Regions from separate parts of the Sphaerisporangium sp. NPDC049002 genome, predicted to be linked through region 1. Evidence: riboswitches for the same ligand, from Rfam matches in the RefSeq annotation. Region 1 holds a riboswitch; the other holds the start of a gene.
What was found. A riboswitch is a leader RNA that binds a small molecule or an ion and turns the genes downstream of it on or off. The one in region 1 is predicted to bind glycine.
Positions count from the first base shown of each region.

Region 2: it holds a riboswitch for glycine, as region 1 does, so the genes downstream of both, gcvP (aminomethyl-transferring glycine dehydrogenase) here and gcvT (glycine cleavage system aminomethyltransferase GcvT) in region 1, are expected to answer to the same signal.

Region 1 is NZ_JBEZFH010000146.1:9,234-17,028, reverse strand. It holds gene AB0B89_RS25255 (L-serine ammonia-lyase) at 1-612, opposite strand, end outside; gene gcvH (glycine cleavage system protein GcvH) at 716-1,105, opposite strand; gene gcvT (glycine cleavage system aminomethyltransferase GcvT) at 1,102-2,193, opposite strand; glycine riboswitch at 2,329-2,426, opposite strand; gene AB0B89_RS25240 (gamma-glutamyl-gamma-aminobutyrate hydrolase family protein) at 2,445-3,152, opposite strand; gene AB0B89_RS25235 (3-oxoacyl-ACP reductase) at 3,156-3,920, opposite strand; gene AB0B89_RS25230 (aldehyde dehydrogenase family protein) at 3,973-5,316, opposite strand; gene AB0B89_RS25225 (glutamine synthetase family protein) at 5,318-6,664, opposite strand; gene AB0B89_RS25220 (FCD domain-containing protein) at 6,805-7,527, shown strand; gene AB0B89_RS25215 (hypothetical protein) at 7,655-7,795, shown strand, end outside.
Region 2 is NZ_JBEZFH010000083.1:1,527-9,321, reverse strand. It holds gene AB0B89_RS18150 (mannose-1-phosphate guanyltransferase) at 1-1,257, shown strand, start outside; gene AB0B89_RS18145 (FHA domain-containing protein) at 1,621-2,124, shown strand; gene AB0B89_RS18140 (MerR family transcriptional regulator) at 2,137-2,811, shown strand; gene AB0B89_RS18135 (bifunctional nuclease family protein) at 2,943-3,413, shown strand; gene AB0B89_RS18130 (MerR family transcriptional regulator) at 3,560-4,183, shown strand; glycine riboswitch at 4,328-4,453, shown strand; gene gcvP (aminomethyl-transferring glycine dehydrogenase) at 4,624-7,482, shown strand; gene AB0B89_RS18120 (tetratricopeptide repeat protein) at 7,587-7,795, shown strand, end outside.

The sequences.
Region 1 (7,795 bases):
GCCGAAGGCCTTCTCGTTCTCCAACATCAGCCCGGAGATCGACAGGCCGGTGTCGGAGCAGTGCTTGAGAAGCTCCGCCGCCGTGGTGAACGGGTGGGGGAGCTCGGTGTCGTCGGCCTTGATGCGGTCGGCTCCGGTGGCGTTCTCGTCGACGACGAACCCGCCGCCGACCGAGTAGTAGATCTTCTCGCGGAGGGACTCGCCCTCGGGGGAGAAGGCGGTGAAGCGCATGCCGTTCGGGTGGTGCGGCAGTGAGATCTTGCGCTCGAAGACGAGATCCTCGCCGATCACGAACGGGATCTCATGCGAGCCGTACAGATTCACGGTGCCGGTGGAGCGCATCCGCGCGAGCCGGTCGTCGATGGTGTCCACATCCACCAGTTCGGGCTTCTCGCCCGACAGCCCCAGCAGGACGGCCTTGTCGCTGCCGTGGCCCTTGCCGGTGAGTCCGAGCGAACCGTAGAGGATGACCTCCACCCGGGCCGTCTTCTCCAGCAACCCGTCGCCGTCGAGCCCCCGGACGAACTTGTGCGCCGCCGCCATGGGCCCGCCGGTGTGCGAGCTCGACGGCCCGATGCCTATCTTGAACAGATCGAAGACGCTGATCGCCATGGATCTCGGCCCTTCGGAAGGGGTTGTGCGGGGGCCCGGCGAGCGCGGGGGCTCGCCGGGGTGAGGACGCGCGGTGACAGGACCGTGAGAACTGTCAGGACCGTCAGGACTCGGCGGTCGTGACGGTGGTGTACTCCTCGGGGGTGAGGAGATCCTCGGGGGTTCCCTCGATGCGCACGCGGAACAGCCAGCCCTCGCCGTACGGGTCGGAGTTGACCAGGGAGGGGTCGTCCACGACGGTCTGGTTGACCTCGACGACCTCGCCCGTCACCGGGGCGTAGATGTCGCTCACGGACTTGGTCGACTCGACCTCTCCGATGGCGTCCCCAGCCTCGACGGTGGCACCCGTCTCCGGCAGTTGGACGTAGACGACGTCACCCAGCGCATCGGCGGCGAACGCCGTGATGCCCACGGTCACGGTGAGGCCGTCGTCGAGCCCGGCCACCCACTCGTGCTCCTTGGTGTAGCTGAGCTCCTCGGGAATGCTGCTCACATGCTCCTCCGGTAAAAAGGAAGGTCAACCACGTCGACCGGTTCATGGCTACCACGGATGTCGACCGCGAGTCCTTCGGACACGTTGATGTCCACGTAGGCCATCGCGATCGGCTTGCCGAGTGACTGCGAGGGCGCGCCGCTGGTGACCTCTCCAACGACGGTGCCGTCAGTCAGCAGCACCACGGGGTAGCCGTGGCGCGGCACTCGGCGGCCCCGCGCGACCAGGCCGGTGAGGCGCCGTCGCGGAGGGACGTCCTTCAGCGGCGCGAGCGCCGCACGGCCGACGAAGTCGCCCGGCTTGTCGAACTTCACGACCCGGCCGAGGCCGGCGTCGAAGGGGGTCAGCCCGGCGTTCAGCTCGTTGCCGTACAGCGGCATGCCCGCTTCGAGGCGAAGCGTGTCGCGGGCGGACAACCCGGCGGGGCGCAGGTCGTACGCGTCGCCCGCCTTGGTGAGCTCCTGCCACAGCGGCACGGCGTCCTGCGCGGCGACGAAGAGCTCGAAACCGTCCTCGCCCGTGTACCCGGTGCGGGCGATGAGGGCCTCGGCTCCGGCGACGGTGCCCGGCAGCCCCGCGTAGTACTTCAGGCCGGGCAGATCGGCATCGGTGAGCGAGCTGAGGATCTCCTGGGCGCGGGGGCCCTGGATGGCGATCAGCGCGTAGCGGTCGGACCGGTCGTCGACCTCGGCGTCGAACCCCTGGGCCCGCTCGGTCAGCTCGGCGGCCACCCGCTCGTAGTTGGAGGCGTTGGCCACGACGAGGAACTCCTCGGTGCCAAGGCGGTAGACGATCAGGTCGTCCAGCACGCCGCCGTCGGCGGCGCAGATCATGGTGTAGCGGGCGCGGCCCGGTTCGAGCACGGACAGGTGGCCGACCAGCGCGTGGTCCAGCGCCCGGCCCGCCTCAGGACCGATGACGAAGATCTCGCCCATGTGGGAGAGGTCGAAGAGCCCGGCGGCCGTACGCACGGCGTTGTGCTCGGCGGACTCGCTGCCGTAGCGCAGCGGCATCAGCCAGCCGGCGAAGTCGGTGAGCGTCGCGCCGAGGCTCTCGTGCACCTCGCGGAGCGGTGTGGGTCTGGACATGATGCGCACCTCAGACAGGGTTGGATGAGAGCATCCTCCCCCTCTGTCATCGGTGCCTGAGAGTTTCGCCCGGGTTTTACCGGACTTTCACCTTCGGCGAGGCCCCGTGGAGAGAGCCTGCTTTCCAGAGATCACCTTGCCCGTACGGTCCTTTGCCTTGTGAGGTTCGCGGGGAGGACTTGCTCCTTCAGGGGTCCTGGCCGGATGTCAGGACGCTCTCCCGCACGGGATCATCGGTGTTCCCGCTCACCTTACCAAGACCGGCCGCTCGTCGCGGCGGCGACCAGCGCCTCGAAAAGATGACCTTCCTGGCCCGCCTCAGGGTGCCACTGGACGGCGAGCGCGAAGGGGTGCTCGGAGAGCTCCACCGCTTCCACCGTGCCGTCGTCCGAGGTCGCGGACACCGTGAGCCCCTCGCCGAGGCGGTCGGTCGCCTGGTGGTGGTAGTGGGCGGCAGTGGCCTCCCCGGCGCCCAGCACGCCGGCGACCCTGCTGCAGGGCGTCAGCCGTACGGGCAGGTGGCCGAACTCGCCGGGCGCGGGGGAATGGCCGCTGTGTCCCACCACGTCGGGCAGGTGCTGGTGGAGGCTGCCTCCGAGCGACACGTTCAGGACCTGGAGGCCCCGGCAGATGCCGAGGAACGGCAGCTCCGCCTCCAGTGCCGCGCCGACCAGCTCAAACTCCGCATCATCACGAAATTTCCGGATGTATCCGGTTTGGTCGTGCGGCGGCTCGCCGTACCTGCCAGGGTCGACGTCGCCGCCGCCCGCCACGATCAGGCCGTCCAGCCGCTCGACCAGTGGCGCGGGGTCGCCCGCCGGGGGCAGGATGACCGGCTGGCCTCCCGCCCTCACGACGTGCTCCACGTAGGTGTACGGCAGCAGCGCGGCCGGCATCCGCCACACGGTGAAGGCGGCGGGCTCGACGTAGCAGGTGATGCCGATGACGGGTCGCGGCATGGGCTACAGCGGGGTCACGTAGGCGCCCGAGATGCCGCCGTCCACCAGGAACTCGGCACCGGTGATGAAGCTCGCGTCGTCCGAGGCGAGGAACGCGACGGCGGCGGCGATCTCGGAGGCCTCGGCGAAGCGGCCCACGGGGATGTGGACCAGGCGCCGCTGGGCGCGCTCGGGGTCCTTGGCGAACAGCTCCTGCAGCAGCGGGGTGTTGACCGGCCCCGGGCACAGCGCGTTGACCCGGATGCCCTCGCGGGCGAACTGGACGCCCAGCTCGCGTGACATGGCGAGCACGCCGCCCTTGGAGGCGGTGTAGGAGATCTGGGACGTCGCGGACCCCATCACCGCCACGAACGACGCGGTGTTGATGATCGAGCCCTTGCCCTGCCGCCGCATGTACGGGATGACGTGCTTGCAGCAGAGGTACACGCTGGTCAGGTTGACGTCCTGAACGCGCCGCCAGGCCTCGATGCCCGTGGTCAGGATCGAGTCGTCGTCGGGAGGCGAGATTCCCGCGTTGTTGAAGGCGACGTCCACGCTGCCGTAGGTCTCGAAGGCCGTCTCGAACATCCGGCTGACGTCCTCCTCGCTGGTGACGTCGGTACGGACGAACAAGCCGCCCACCTCGTCCGCCAGTTTGGCGCCGCCCTCCTCGTCGAGGTCGGCGCACACGACCTTCGCGCCCTCCTCGGCGAAGCGGCGAGCCGTGGCGAGGCCGATGCCGCCCGCCGCCCCCGTGATCACGGCGACGCGGTCCCGCAGACGTTGCATAGTGACGAACTCCCTGGTGCTCGAATCAGTCGTGGAACTTCAGCCCTGTGGCTCAGTGGGCGATGAAGACGTTCTTGGTCTCGGTGAAGGCGGCCAGCGCGTCCGGTCCGAGCTCCCGGCCGAGGCCGGACTGCTTGAACCCGCCGAAGGGCGTCCAGTACCTCACGGAGGAGTGGGAGTTGACCGAGAGGTTCCCCGCCTCGACCGCGCGGGCCACCCGGAGGGCCCGTCCCACGTCCCGGGTCCAGATAGACCCCGAAAGACCATATTTCGTGTTATTAGCGATCTGTACGGCTTGCGCCTCGTCCTCGAACGGGACCACGCTCACGACCGGCCCGAAGATCTCGTCCGTGAACGCGCGGTCGTCCAGCGAGTCGTGGGTCAGCACGGTCGGGGGGAACCAGAATCCCCGGCCGGACGGGCACGAGCCCTGGAAGCGCGGCGCGGCGGTGACGAACGACGCGACCCGCTCGCGGTGCTCGGCGCTGATCAGCGGGCCCATGTCGGTGCCGGGATCGCGCGGATCGCCCACCGTCAGCCCCCCGACGGCCGCGCCGAGCCGGTCGAGGAACTCCTCGTACACCGGGCGTTCCACCAGGATCCGCGAGCGCGCGCAGCAGTCCTGCCCGCTGTTGTCGAAGACCGCCGAGGGGGCGCTCGCAGCGGCCTGCTCCAGGTCGGCGTCGGCGAAGACCACGTTGGCGCTCTTGCCGCCGAGTTCCAGAGTGAGCCGTTTGACGTTCTCGGCGGCCCTTGCGGCGATCAGCTTCCCGACCTCGGTCGACCCGGTGAACACGATCTTGTTGACGCCGGGGTGCTCCACGAGCCGGGCCCCCGTGACCTCCCCTGCTCCAGGCAGCACCTGGAGCACCCCTTCGGGGAGACCGGCTTCGAGGGCCAGCTCCGCCAGCCTCAAAGCCGTCAGCGGGGTCCATTCGGCGGGTTTCACGATCACGGTGTTGCCGGCCGCGAGCGCCGGGGCCGCCCCCCAGGTCATGATCACCATGGGGAAGTTCCACGGCACGATCACCCCGACGACGCCGAGCGGCTCGGCGAACGTGATGTCCACCCCGCCCGCCACAGGGATCTGCTTGCCGTGGTTGCGCTCCGGCGCCCCCGCGTAGAAGTGCAGCACGTCGCGGACGTTGCCCGCCTCCCAGCGGGCGTTGCCTATCGGATGGCCCGCGTTGGCGAGCTCCAGGCCGGCCAGCTCGTCGCCGTGTTGGTCGACGAGGTCGGCGAAGCGGCGGAGCAGCCGCGCGCGGTCACCGGGCGCGACCTCGCGCCAGGCGGGGAACGCCTTCCTGGCACGCTCCACCGCGCGGTCGATCTCGGCCAGGTCGGCGAGCTCGACGTCGGCGAGCACGTCCTCGGTGGCAGGGTTGATGATCTTCATGTCACATCCGCTCGAATCCCCGGAAAAGCTCCCAGTCGGTGACGGCCGCGTCGAAGGCGGCCAGCTCGACCCGCGCGTTGTTCGCGTAGTGCTCGACGACCTGCTCGCCCAGCGCGTCCTTGGCGATCTTCGAACTCTCCCACAGGGAGAGCGCCTCGCGAAGCGTGGCCGGCACGGTCTCGGCGTCCGCCGCATAGGCGTTGCCGCTGTACGCCTCCTCCAGCGGCAGCTCGTTCTCGATGCCGTGCAGGCCCGCCGCGACCAGCGCCGACACCGCCAGGTAGGGGTTGACGTCCCCTCCCGGCACGCGGTTCTCGACGCGCAGCGATGGCCCGTGCCCGACCAGCCGCAGCGAGCACGTGCGGTTGTCCACACCCCACTTGACCGCCGTCGGGGCGAAGCTTCCGGGGACGTACCTCTTGTACGAGTTGATGTTGGGCGCGTAGAGCATCGTGAGCTCGCGCATGGCGGCGAGCTGGCCCGCGATGAAGTGCTCCCCGAGCTTCGACAGCCCGTGCCCGCCGTCTCCCGCCATGACCGGATCGCCGCCGGCCGTACGCAGGGAGATGTGGATGTGGCAGGAGTTGCCCTCACGCTGGTTCGGCTTGGCCATGAAGGTGATCGACATGCCCTCCTGGGCGGCGATCTCCTTGGCCCCGTTCTTGTAGATCGAGTGGTTGTCGCAGGTGGCGAGCGCCTCGGTGAACCTGAAGGCGATCTCGTGCTGCCCAAGGTTGCACTCGCCCTTGGCCGACTCGACGTACATCCCCGCGCCCTCCATGCCGAGCCTGATCCGGCGCAGCAGGGGCTCGACGCGGGCGCCGCCGAGCAGCGAGTAGTCGACGTTGTACTGGTTGGCGGGCGTGAGGTCGCGGTAGGCCTTGGACCAGGCGTTCTCGTAGCTGTCGTTGTAGACCACGAACTCCAGCTCGGTGCCGACGTAGGCCGCCCATCCGCGCTCGGCCAGGCGCGCGAGCTGCCCGCGCAGGATCTGGCGGGGGGAGGCGGTGACGTCGGAGCCGTCCTCCCAGAGCAGGTCGGCCATCAGCATGACCGTGCCCTCCTGCCAGGGCACCCGGCGCAGGGTGGACAGGTCGGGCTTCATCACGAAGTCGCCGTAGCCGCGCTCCCATGACGACATGCTGTAACCGTCGACGGTGTTCATGTCGATGTCCACGGCGAGGAGGTAGTTGCATCCCTCGGCGGCGTGCTCCAGCACCTCCTCAAGGAAGTACCGCGCGGACAACCGCTTGCCCTGGAGGCGTCCCTGCATGTCGACGATGGCCAGAAGCACGGTGTCCACCCGCCCGGCGGACACCTCTTCACGCAGTTGGTCGACGGTGAGCACGGCACTTCCCTCCCGCAAAAGTCTGGAAACAGACCATTGGCATGCAAGCACCAGCGACCGTCCCGCGTCAACGGTTCGGGCCACCTGAGCCGTCGAATGGACTAATCTCGAACCATTGGAGCCGGTCTAGGGGGGAAGTGATGGGCGAGCCCCAGCTCGTCGCGCTCCTTCGGCCCGTCCGCGCGGGCAACGCCTTCGAGGAGACGGTGGAGCGGCTGCTCCAGGCGATCAAGCTCGGCGTGGTCGGCCCCGGTGAGAAGCTCCCCGCCGAGCGTGACCTCGCCGTCCAGCTCGGCATCAGCCGGGTCACGCTCCGGGAGGCGATCCGGGCGCTCCAGGACGCCGGCTACCTCGACGTACGGCGCGGCCGTTACGGGGGAGCCTTCGTCGTGTACGAGCCGCCGCACCCCGGCCAGGGTGACCTGCGCAGGGCCGTCAACAAGATGGGCGCCTCCGACCTCGCCGACGCGCTGACCTTCCGCATGGCGATCGAGTGCGGCGCCGCGCAGGTCCTCGCGTCCATGGACCTCACCGAGGAGCAGAAGGCGACGCTCGAACGCCGCCTCGCGGACGTCAACGACGCGGCGCCCGCCGACTACCGGCGGCTCGACACGGCCTTCCACCTCTCGATCGCCGAGCTGACCGGGTCGGCCCTGCTGGCGGCGGCCGGCGCGGACGCCCGGCTGCGGGTGACCGACTTACTCAACGCCATCCCCGTGCTCGGGCCCAACATCGACCACTCGGGTGCGCAGCACGCCGCGATGGTCGCCGCGATCCTCGCGGGCGACCCGGAGGCCGCGAGGAAGGCCGTCGTGGAGCATCTGGAGGGGACGGCCGCGCTCCTGCGCGCCTTCCTGGCCTGAGGCCGACCCCTGACCTGCCCCTCAATCACCCCTGGCCCGGTATGTCCCTTCCCCTCGCAGGCGTCGGCGCCCTTCGGCCGGGGGATCACTCCCGGCGGGACCGTAGCATCGGTACTGGGGGATGCCTGTGGCAATCTGGTTTCACGAGCGGATCATCGACAGCGGAAGGCTGCCGCTGTTCTGCTTCCTGACGGCGCTGATCGTCACGTTCCTGTTCACGCGCCTCAACGTCCGGCTGATCCGGGCGAGGGTCGGATGGTTCCGCAAC
Region 2 (7,795 bases), on a different contig from region 1:
AAGGGCGCGTCGGTCATCACCTCGCGCGACTCCTCCCGCGCCGCCCGCGCCCTCAAGCGCGCGGTCATCAGCGCGCTGACCGCGAGCGCGATCAACGTGCTCGACCTGGAGGCCGCCCCGCTGCCCGTCGCGCGCTTCCACACCTCCAACGAGACCGCCTCGGGCGGCATCGCCCTTCGCACCACCCCAGGTGACCCCCAGAGCGTCGACATCATCTTCATGGACGAGAACGGCGCCGACCTGTCGCAGGGCGCGCAGCGCAAGCTGGAGCGCGTCTTCTCCCGGCAGGAGTTCCGGCGCGCCTTCCCCGGCGAGATCGCGGAGCTGAGCTTCCCCGCCAGGGCCGTGGAGGACTACACCCGCGAGCTGCTGCGCTGGGTCGACATGTCCGGCGTGCGCGACGCCGAGATGAAGGTCGTCATCGACTGCGCGGGCGGCACCTCCTCCCTGGTGCTCCCGAGCCTGCTCGGCCGCGTCGGGGTGGACGTCCTCACCGTCAACAACCGCCTGGACGACGCCTCGCCGACCGAGACGCTCGCCGAGCGCCGCAGGGACCTCCAGCGCCTGGCGGAGCTCGTGGGGTCCTCCAGGGCCGCTTTCGGCGTACGTTTCGACCCGGTGGGGGAGCGCGTCTCCCTGGTCGACGAGATGGGCCAGCTGATCAGCGAGGAGCGGGCGCAGCTGGTCGTCCTCGACCTGGTCGCGGCCGAGCGACGCGGCGGCCGGGTGGCCCTGCCCGTGACCACCACCCGCGTGGCCGAGCAGGTGTGCCGGTTCCACGGGGCGCAGGTGCAGTGGACCTCCACGGCCCTGGACGCCCTCACCTCGGCGGCTGCCGACCCCGATCTGATCTTCGCGGCGGACGGGCGCGGCGGCTTCATCGTGCCGGAGTTCGCGCCCACGGTCGACGGCCTGGCCGCCTTCCTGCGCATCCTCGGGCTGGTGGCCCGCACCCGGCTGTCGCTGAGCCAGATCGACGCCCGCATCCCGCAGGCGAAGATGCTCAAACGCACGGTTCCGACCCCGTGGGCCGCCAAGGGGGCGGTCATGCGGTCGGTCGTCGAGGCGGCCGACGGGTACCACCTCGACACCACCGACGGCGTGCGCGTGGTCGAGGAGGACGGAGGCTGGGCCCTGATCCTCCCCGACCCCTCGGAGGCCGTGACCCGTATCTGGGCGGAAGGGGACGACCTGGACGTGGCACAGGGCCTCCTGGAGCGCTGGGCGCGGGTGGTGGAGCACGCCGCGGGCACCTGAGCGCCCGCCCCGGCAACGGGAGCGTTCTGCCCCGAACCGGCCGTTTCCGGTCACATTTGAACGGCGCGCCGCATGGACCGGAGGGCGGCGCGGGCGGTAGCTTTGGACCGGCGTGGCGAGCCGGGTCGGAAGGAACGAGGGGCGAGCGCCGTCAGGAGATACGCGAGCCCCCGTCAGCGAGGACCGAGCGAGCCCCACCAGCAGCATGTCCGAACCCGCGAGCCTGCCCTCATCTTGACCTTTGCGACTCATCAGCGTAAGTTGCGGCATTCGCAGTCTGAGCAACTATGAGAAGCGAAGAACCGAGGCACGCCGCACAGAGCACCGTCGCCGCGACTTCGCGGTAGGAGGCCGAGCCGATCGATGCCGAGCGTCTACTGCACGCAGTGCGGTCATGCCAACCCTGACGACGCCCGTTTCTGCTCACGGTGCGGGTCGCCGCTGAGTCGTGTCGAAAACACGCCGGGGGACACCACCTCCACGATCTCACTCAGTGGGATCGAGGCGATGGACGGCGACGCGACGGGACAGACGCTCATCCCCGATCGGGCCTCGGTCGAGCAGCTGCCGGCCGGCACGGCCCTGCTGGTCGTGATGCGCGGGCCCAACGCCGGGAGCCGGTTCCTGCTCGACAGCGACCTCACCACGGCGGGCCGTCACCCCGAGAGCGACATCTTCCTCGACGACGTGACCGTTTCGCGCAGGCACGCGGAGTTCTACCGGCGGGGCGACTACTTCACCGCCAGGGACGTCGGCAGCCTCAACGGCACCTACGTCAACCGGGAGCGCATCGAGGAGCTACCGCTCTCCGGCGGCGACGAAGTCCAGATCGGCAAGTTCCGGCTGGTGTTCCTCACGCGTGGGTGAGGAGGAACGGTGATGGGCGCGCAGGCAGCCAGGGCGTTCATGAGCATCGGGGAAGTCCTCGAGATCCTGCGGGGCGACTTCCCCGACGTCACCGTCTCCAAGATCCGCTTTCTCGAGGGCGAGGGGCTCATCGAGCCCCAGCGCTCCCCTTCGGGGTACCGCAAGTTCACCCACGCCGACGTCGAGCGCCTGCGCTACATCCTCACCGCCCAGCGTGACCGCTACCTTCCGCTGCGCGTGATCAAGGACCACCTGGACACCGCCGAGCGCGACGGCGTCACCCGGCCCCGCGCAGTCGGGGCCGAGCCGCCGGTCGCCGAGATCCGGCTGAGCCGCGCCGAGCTTCTGGAGGCCGCGGCCCTCGACGAGGAGACCCTCGTGGAGCTGGAGGACTACGGCCTGCTGACCCCGGTCGCGCGGTGGTACGACGCCGAGGCCCTCACCGTCGCCAGGGCCTCAGGGGCGCTCGGAAGGTTCGGGCTGCACCCCCGCCACCTGCGGGTGCTGAGGGCCGCCGCGGAGCGCGAGGCGGGGCTCGTGGAGCAGGCCGTGGCGCCGCTGCTGCGCCGCCGCGCCCCCGGCGCCGTCGATCAGGCCGAGGAGACCGCTCGCGAGCTCTCCGCCCTGCTCCTGGAGCTGCACGCCGCCCTGGTGCGGGGCGGTCTGAGGGGCATTCTGGGCCGCTGAAGGAGGCGCCCGGACATTTCGGGGTGCGGGGATGTTACGTTGAATTTTGCGGCGATGGTCACGCCGCGAGCCGAGAGCCGCAAGGGAACGGGCCCGGAGCGGGCCGGCGACCCAATGAGACGGAGCAGCCTGTGTTGCAGATGGAGGTCGTGGGGGTCCGTGTCGAGATGCCCTCCAACCAGCCCATCGTCCTGCTCAAGGAGGCGAAGGGTGAGCGTTATCTGCCGATCTGGATTGGGATGACCGAGGCCACGGCCATCGCTCTGGCACAGGCAGAGGAGCCGCCACCCCGGCCGCTCACCCACGACTTGTTCAAGGACGTGATCGAAGCTCTCGGCGTGCGGCTGCAGACGGTCAACATCGTGGCCCTGCGCGACGGGATCTTCTTCGCTGACCTGGTGTTCTCCAACGGTGTCGAGGTGAGCGCACGCCCATCCGACTCGATCGCGTTGGCTCTTCGCACCGGTGCCAGCATCTTCGCCAGCGAGGATGTCGTGCGCGAGGCCGGCGTCATCATCCCTGATGATCAGGAGGACGAGGTCGAGAAGTTCCGTGAGTTCCTGGACACGATCACGCCCGAGGACTTCGGTCGTGCGGGTTAGCCATATCGGGCATTTACGCTTCACGACGCGCCGGGCGGGATCGTTGACTGAGCATCGCGCCAGTCCTACGGTGCAAGGGAAACCACGGTTGTAATTCACGAACCCCCAGATCAGACCGTGGGATGAGAGAAAGCCGGAGGTCCGCAGTGGCGGTCAGCAGCGGCGAGGGAAAGACGGCCGGCCAGCATGATCCGGCCCAGCGCCAGTCGGCGCGGGAGCGCGCGGGCGAGCAGGGCCTGTTGTTCGACGAGCGGCCGGCGTCGCTGCCCGCCGACGTGGGATACCGCGGCCCGACGGCGTGCTCGGCGGCCGGCATCACCTACCGCCAGCTCGACTACTGGGCGAGAACCCAGCTGGTCGAGCCGTCGGTACGGGCGGCGCAGGGCTCGGGGTCGCAACGGCTCTACAGCTTCCGCGACATCCTCGTTCTCAAGGTGGTCAAGCGCCTGCTCGACACCGGGGTGTCGCTCCAGCAGATACGCACCGCCGTGCAGCATCTGCGGGAGCGCGGGGTCAACGACCTGGCGCAGATCACGCTGATGAGCGACGGCGTGAGCGTCTACGAGTGCACCTCGGCCGACGAGGTGATAGATCTGCTCGAAGGCGGCCAGGGCGTGTTCGGCATCGCCTTGGGCGGGGTCTGGCGCGAGGTCGAGGGATCCCTGGCGGAGCTGCCGGGGGAACGCGCGGAGCCGGCCGACCGGACCTCCACGGAGGAGCACCCGGGTGACGAGCTGGCTCGGCGCAGGAAGGCCCGCAAGACAGGGTGACCCCGGCCACTGTGTGAGTGGAGATCCCGTGGGGACGGGGCTGGATCTTCGTGAACCCGCAGGTCAGGGGCAAAGTACGGCAAACCCGGGCAATAGGGGTAGCCCCTAAGTCGGGGCGGGACGGTACGATTGGCGCAAGGCTTATGACCCTGTGCGGGAGAGTCCCTGGCACGGGCCGGTTCCGCGCTCCACGCGGTGCCGGCGTGTGACCCGGGCGCCGAAGGAGCAACCTCCCCGGAATCTCTCAGGCCCACGTACCGCACGGGTGAGGCGACTCTGGAAAGTAGACATGCCCGCCAGGCGTGTCTCACCGACGGTGCAAATCCGCTTTTATGGGGATGAAGCTCTCAGGTCGCGATGACACATCGCGCTGACAGAGGGGGAGACCCGGCATACGCGCGCGCTCCAAGCGCTGGTCTCCACACCCTCAGGAGGGCCCCATGACCGATCGGTCACCGCTTCGCGACCTGTCCGCACCGCCCTTCGCCACCCGGCACATCGGCCCCGCGGACGCCGATCAGGCGCGCATGCTGGAGGCGGTGGGTTACGAGTCGGTCGGCGACCTGATCGCCCTGGCGGTGCCCGGGACGATCCGCGCGGAGGGCCCGCTCGACCTGCCCGAGGCGGCGAGCGAGACCGAGGCCATCGCCGAGCTGCGGGCGCTCGCCTCCCGCAACCAGGTGCTGACCTCGATGATCGGGCTCGGCTACCACGACACGATCACCCCCGCGGTCATCCGGCGCAACCTGCTGGAGAACCCGGGCTGGTACACCGCCTACACGCCCTACCAGCCGGAGATCTCGCAGGGACGCCTTGAGGCCCTGCTGAACTTCCAGACCGTGATCAGCGACCTGACCGGGCTGGACGTCGCCGGCGCCTCGCTGCTCGACGAGGCCACGGCCGCGGCGGAGGCCATGACGCTGGCCCGCCGCGCCGGGCGGGCCAAGAGCCCGGTGTTCGTCGTGGACGCCGACGCCCTCCCGCAGACCAAGGCCGTGCTGGCCACCCGCGCCGAGCCGCTCGGCATCGAGCTCGCCGAGGCCGACCTCCGCCAGGGCCTGCCCGGCGGCGAGCTGTTCGGCGTGCTCGTCCAGTACCCGGGCGCGAGTGGCGAGATCAAGGACTTCCGCGCCGTCGCCGACGAGGCCCACGCCCGCGGCGCGCTGGTGGTCGCCTCCGCCGACCTTCTCGCGCTGACGCTGGTCGAGGCGCCCGGCTCCATGGGCGCCGACATCGCCGTGGGCTCCTCCCAGCGCTTCGGCGTGCCCTTCGGGTTCGGCGGCCCCCACGCCGCGTACATGGCGGTCCGCGAGGGGCTCCAGAGGCAGATGCCCGGCCGCCTGGTCGGGGTGTCGCAGGACGCCGACGGGCGCCCCGCGTACCGCCTGGCCCTGCAGACCCGCGAGCAGCACATCCGCAGGGAGAAGGCCACGAGCAACATCTGCACGGCGCAGGTGCTGCTGGCCGTGATCGCCGGCATGTACGCCGTCTACCACGGCCCCGAGGGGCTCCGGCGCATCGCCCAGCGCACCCACCGGCACGCCGCCGTCCTCGCGGCCGGGCTGCGCGGCGCCGGCGTCGAGATCGCGCACGACGACTTCTTCGACACCGTGCTCGCCCGCGTCCCCGGCCGTGCCGCCGAGATCGTCGCGGCGGCCCGCGACAGGGGCGTCAACCTGCGCCTCGCCGACGCCGACCACGTGGGCGTCTCCTGCGACGAGAAGACCACGGCCGACGACCTCCGGGCGGTCTGGGAGGCGTTCGGCCTCACCGGCATCGTGCTGGACGACCTGGACACCGCCACCTCCGACGCGCTGCCCGCCGAGCTGCTGCGCACCACGGACTTCCTGACCCACCCGGTGTTCCACTCCCACCGCTCCGAGACGGCGATGCTCCGCTATCTCCGGAAACTTCAGGACAAGGACATCGCGCTCGACCGGTCGATGATCCCGCTGGGCTCCTGCACGATGAAGCTCAACGCCACGACCGAGATGGAGCCGATCAGCTGGCCCGAGCTCGCCGGGATCCACCCCTACGCCCCGGCCGACCAGGTGGAGGGCTACCTGCGGCTCATCAAGGACCTGGAGGGCTGGCTGGCCGAGGTCACCGGGTACGACGCCGTCTCGCTGCAGCCCAACGCGGGCTCCCAGGGCGAGTTCGCCGGCCTGCTCGCGATCCGCGCCTACCACAGGGCCAACGGCGACAACGAGCGCGACGTCTGCCTCATCCCGTCGTCGGCCCACGGCACCAACGCCGCCAGCGCCGTCATGGCGGGCATGCGGGTCGTCGTGGTCGCCTGCGACGACGACGGCAACGTCGACGTCCCCGACCTCATCGCCAAGATCGACAAACACCGCGACCGCCTGGCGGCGATCATGGTGACCTACCCCTCCACGCACGGCGTGTTCGAGGAGACGATCACCGAGATCTGCGACCGGGTCCACGAGGCCGGCGGGCAGGTCTACGTCGACGGCGCCAACCTCAACGCCCTGGTCGGGCTGGCCAAGCCCGGATCGTTCGGCGCGGACGTCTCCCACCTGAACCTCCACAAGACCTTCTGCATCCCGCACGGCGGCGGAGGTCCCGGCGTGGGCCCGGTGGCGGTCCGCTCCCACCTGGCGCCCTACCTGCCCGGCCACCCGCTGGAGGACAGCCCGGTGGGCCCGGTCTCGGCCGCGCCCTTCGGGTCGGCCGGCATCCTGCCGATCTCGTGGGCCTACGTCAGGATGATGGGCGCCGACGGGCTCAAGGCGGCCACCGAGCAGGCGATCCTGTCGGCCAACTACCTGGCGCGGCGACTCGCCCCGCACTACCCGGTGCTCTACACCGGCCGCGAGGGCCTGGTCGCGCACGAGTGCATCGTCGACCTGCGCCAGATCACCAAGGAGACCGGCGTCACGGTCGACGACGTCGCCAAGCGCCTGGTCGACTACGGCTTCCACGCGCCCACCATGTCGTTCCCGGTGGCGGGCACCCTGATGATCGAGCCGACCGAGAGCGAGGACCTCGCCGAGCTCGACCGGTTCTGCGACGCCATGATCGCCATCCGCGAGGAGATCGCCAAGGTCGCCTCCGGAGCCTACGACAGGGCTGACAACCCGCTGAGCAACGCCCCGCACACGGCCGACTGCCTGGCGGCCGACGACTGGGCCCACCCCTACACCCGCACCGAGGCGGCCTACCCCGTGGCGGCTCTCCGCGAGGCGAAGTACTGGTCACCGGTCCGCCGCATCGACCAGGCGTACGGCGACCGCAACCTCGTGTGCTCCTGCCCCCCGCTGGAGGCATACGAAGACTAGGCGACGAGCCTCGGGCGCCCGTCCGCATCGGCATAATATGTCGCGCGCGACGGCGCGCCCGCGTCGCGAGGCCCGGGAACCCCCTATCCGGAGAAGAGGTCCCGATGGCGGCGCACGAGGTGCAGTCCGGGCGGTCGATCGACGACGCGCGGAGGCTGGCCGAGAGCGGTGAGCTCGACGCCGCGGCCGAGATCTTCACCGAGCTGGTCGCCGACGAGCAGGAGGCCGACCGTGCCCAGGCGGCCGTCGGTCTCGCCGTGGTGCTGGAGCAGCGCGGCGACGTGGCAGGGGCCAGGGCAGCGGCCCGTACGGC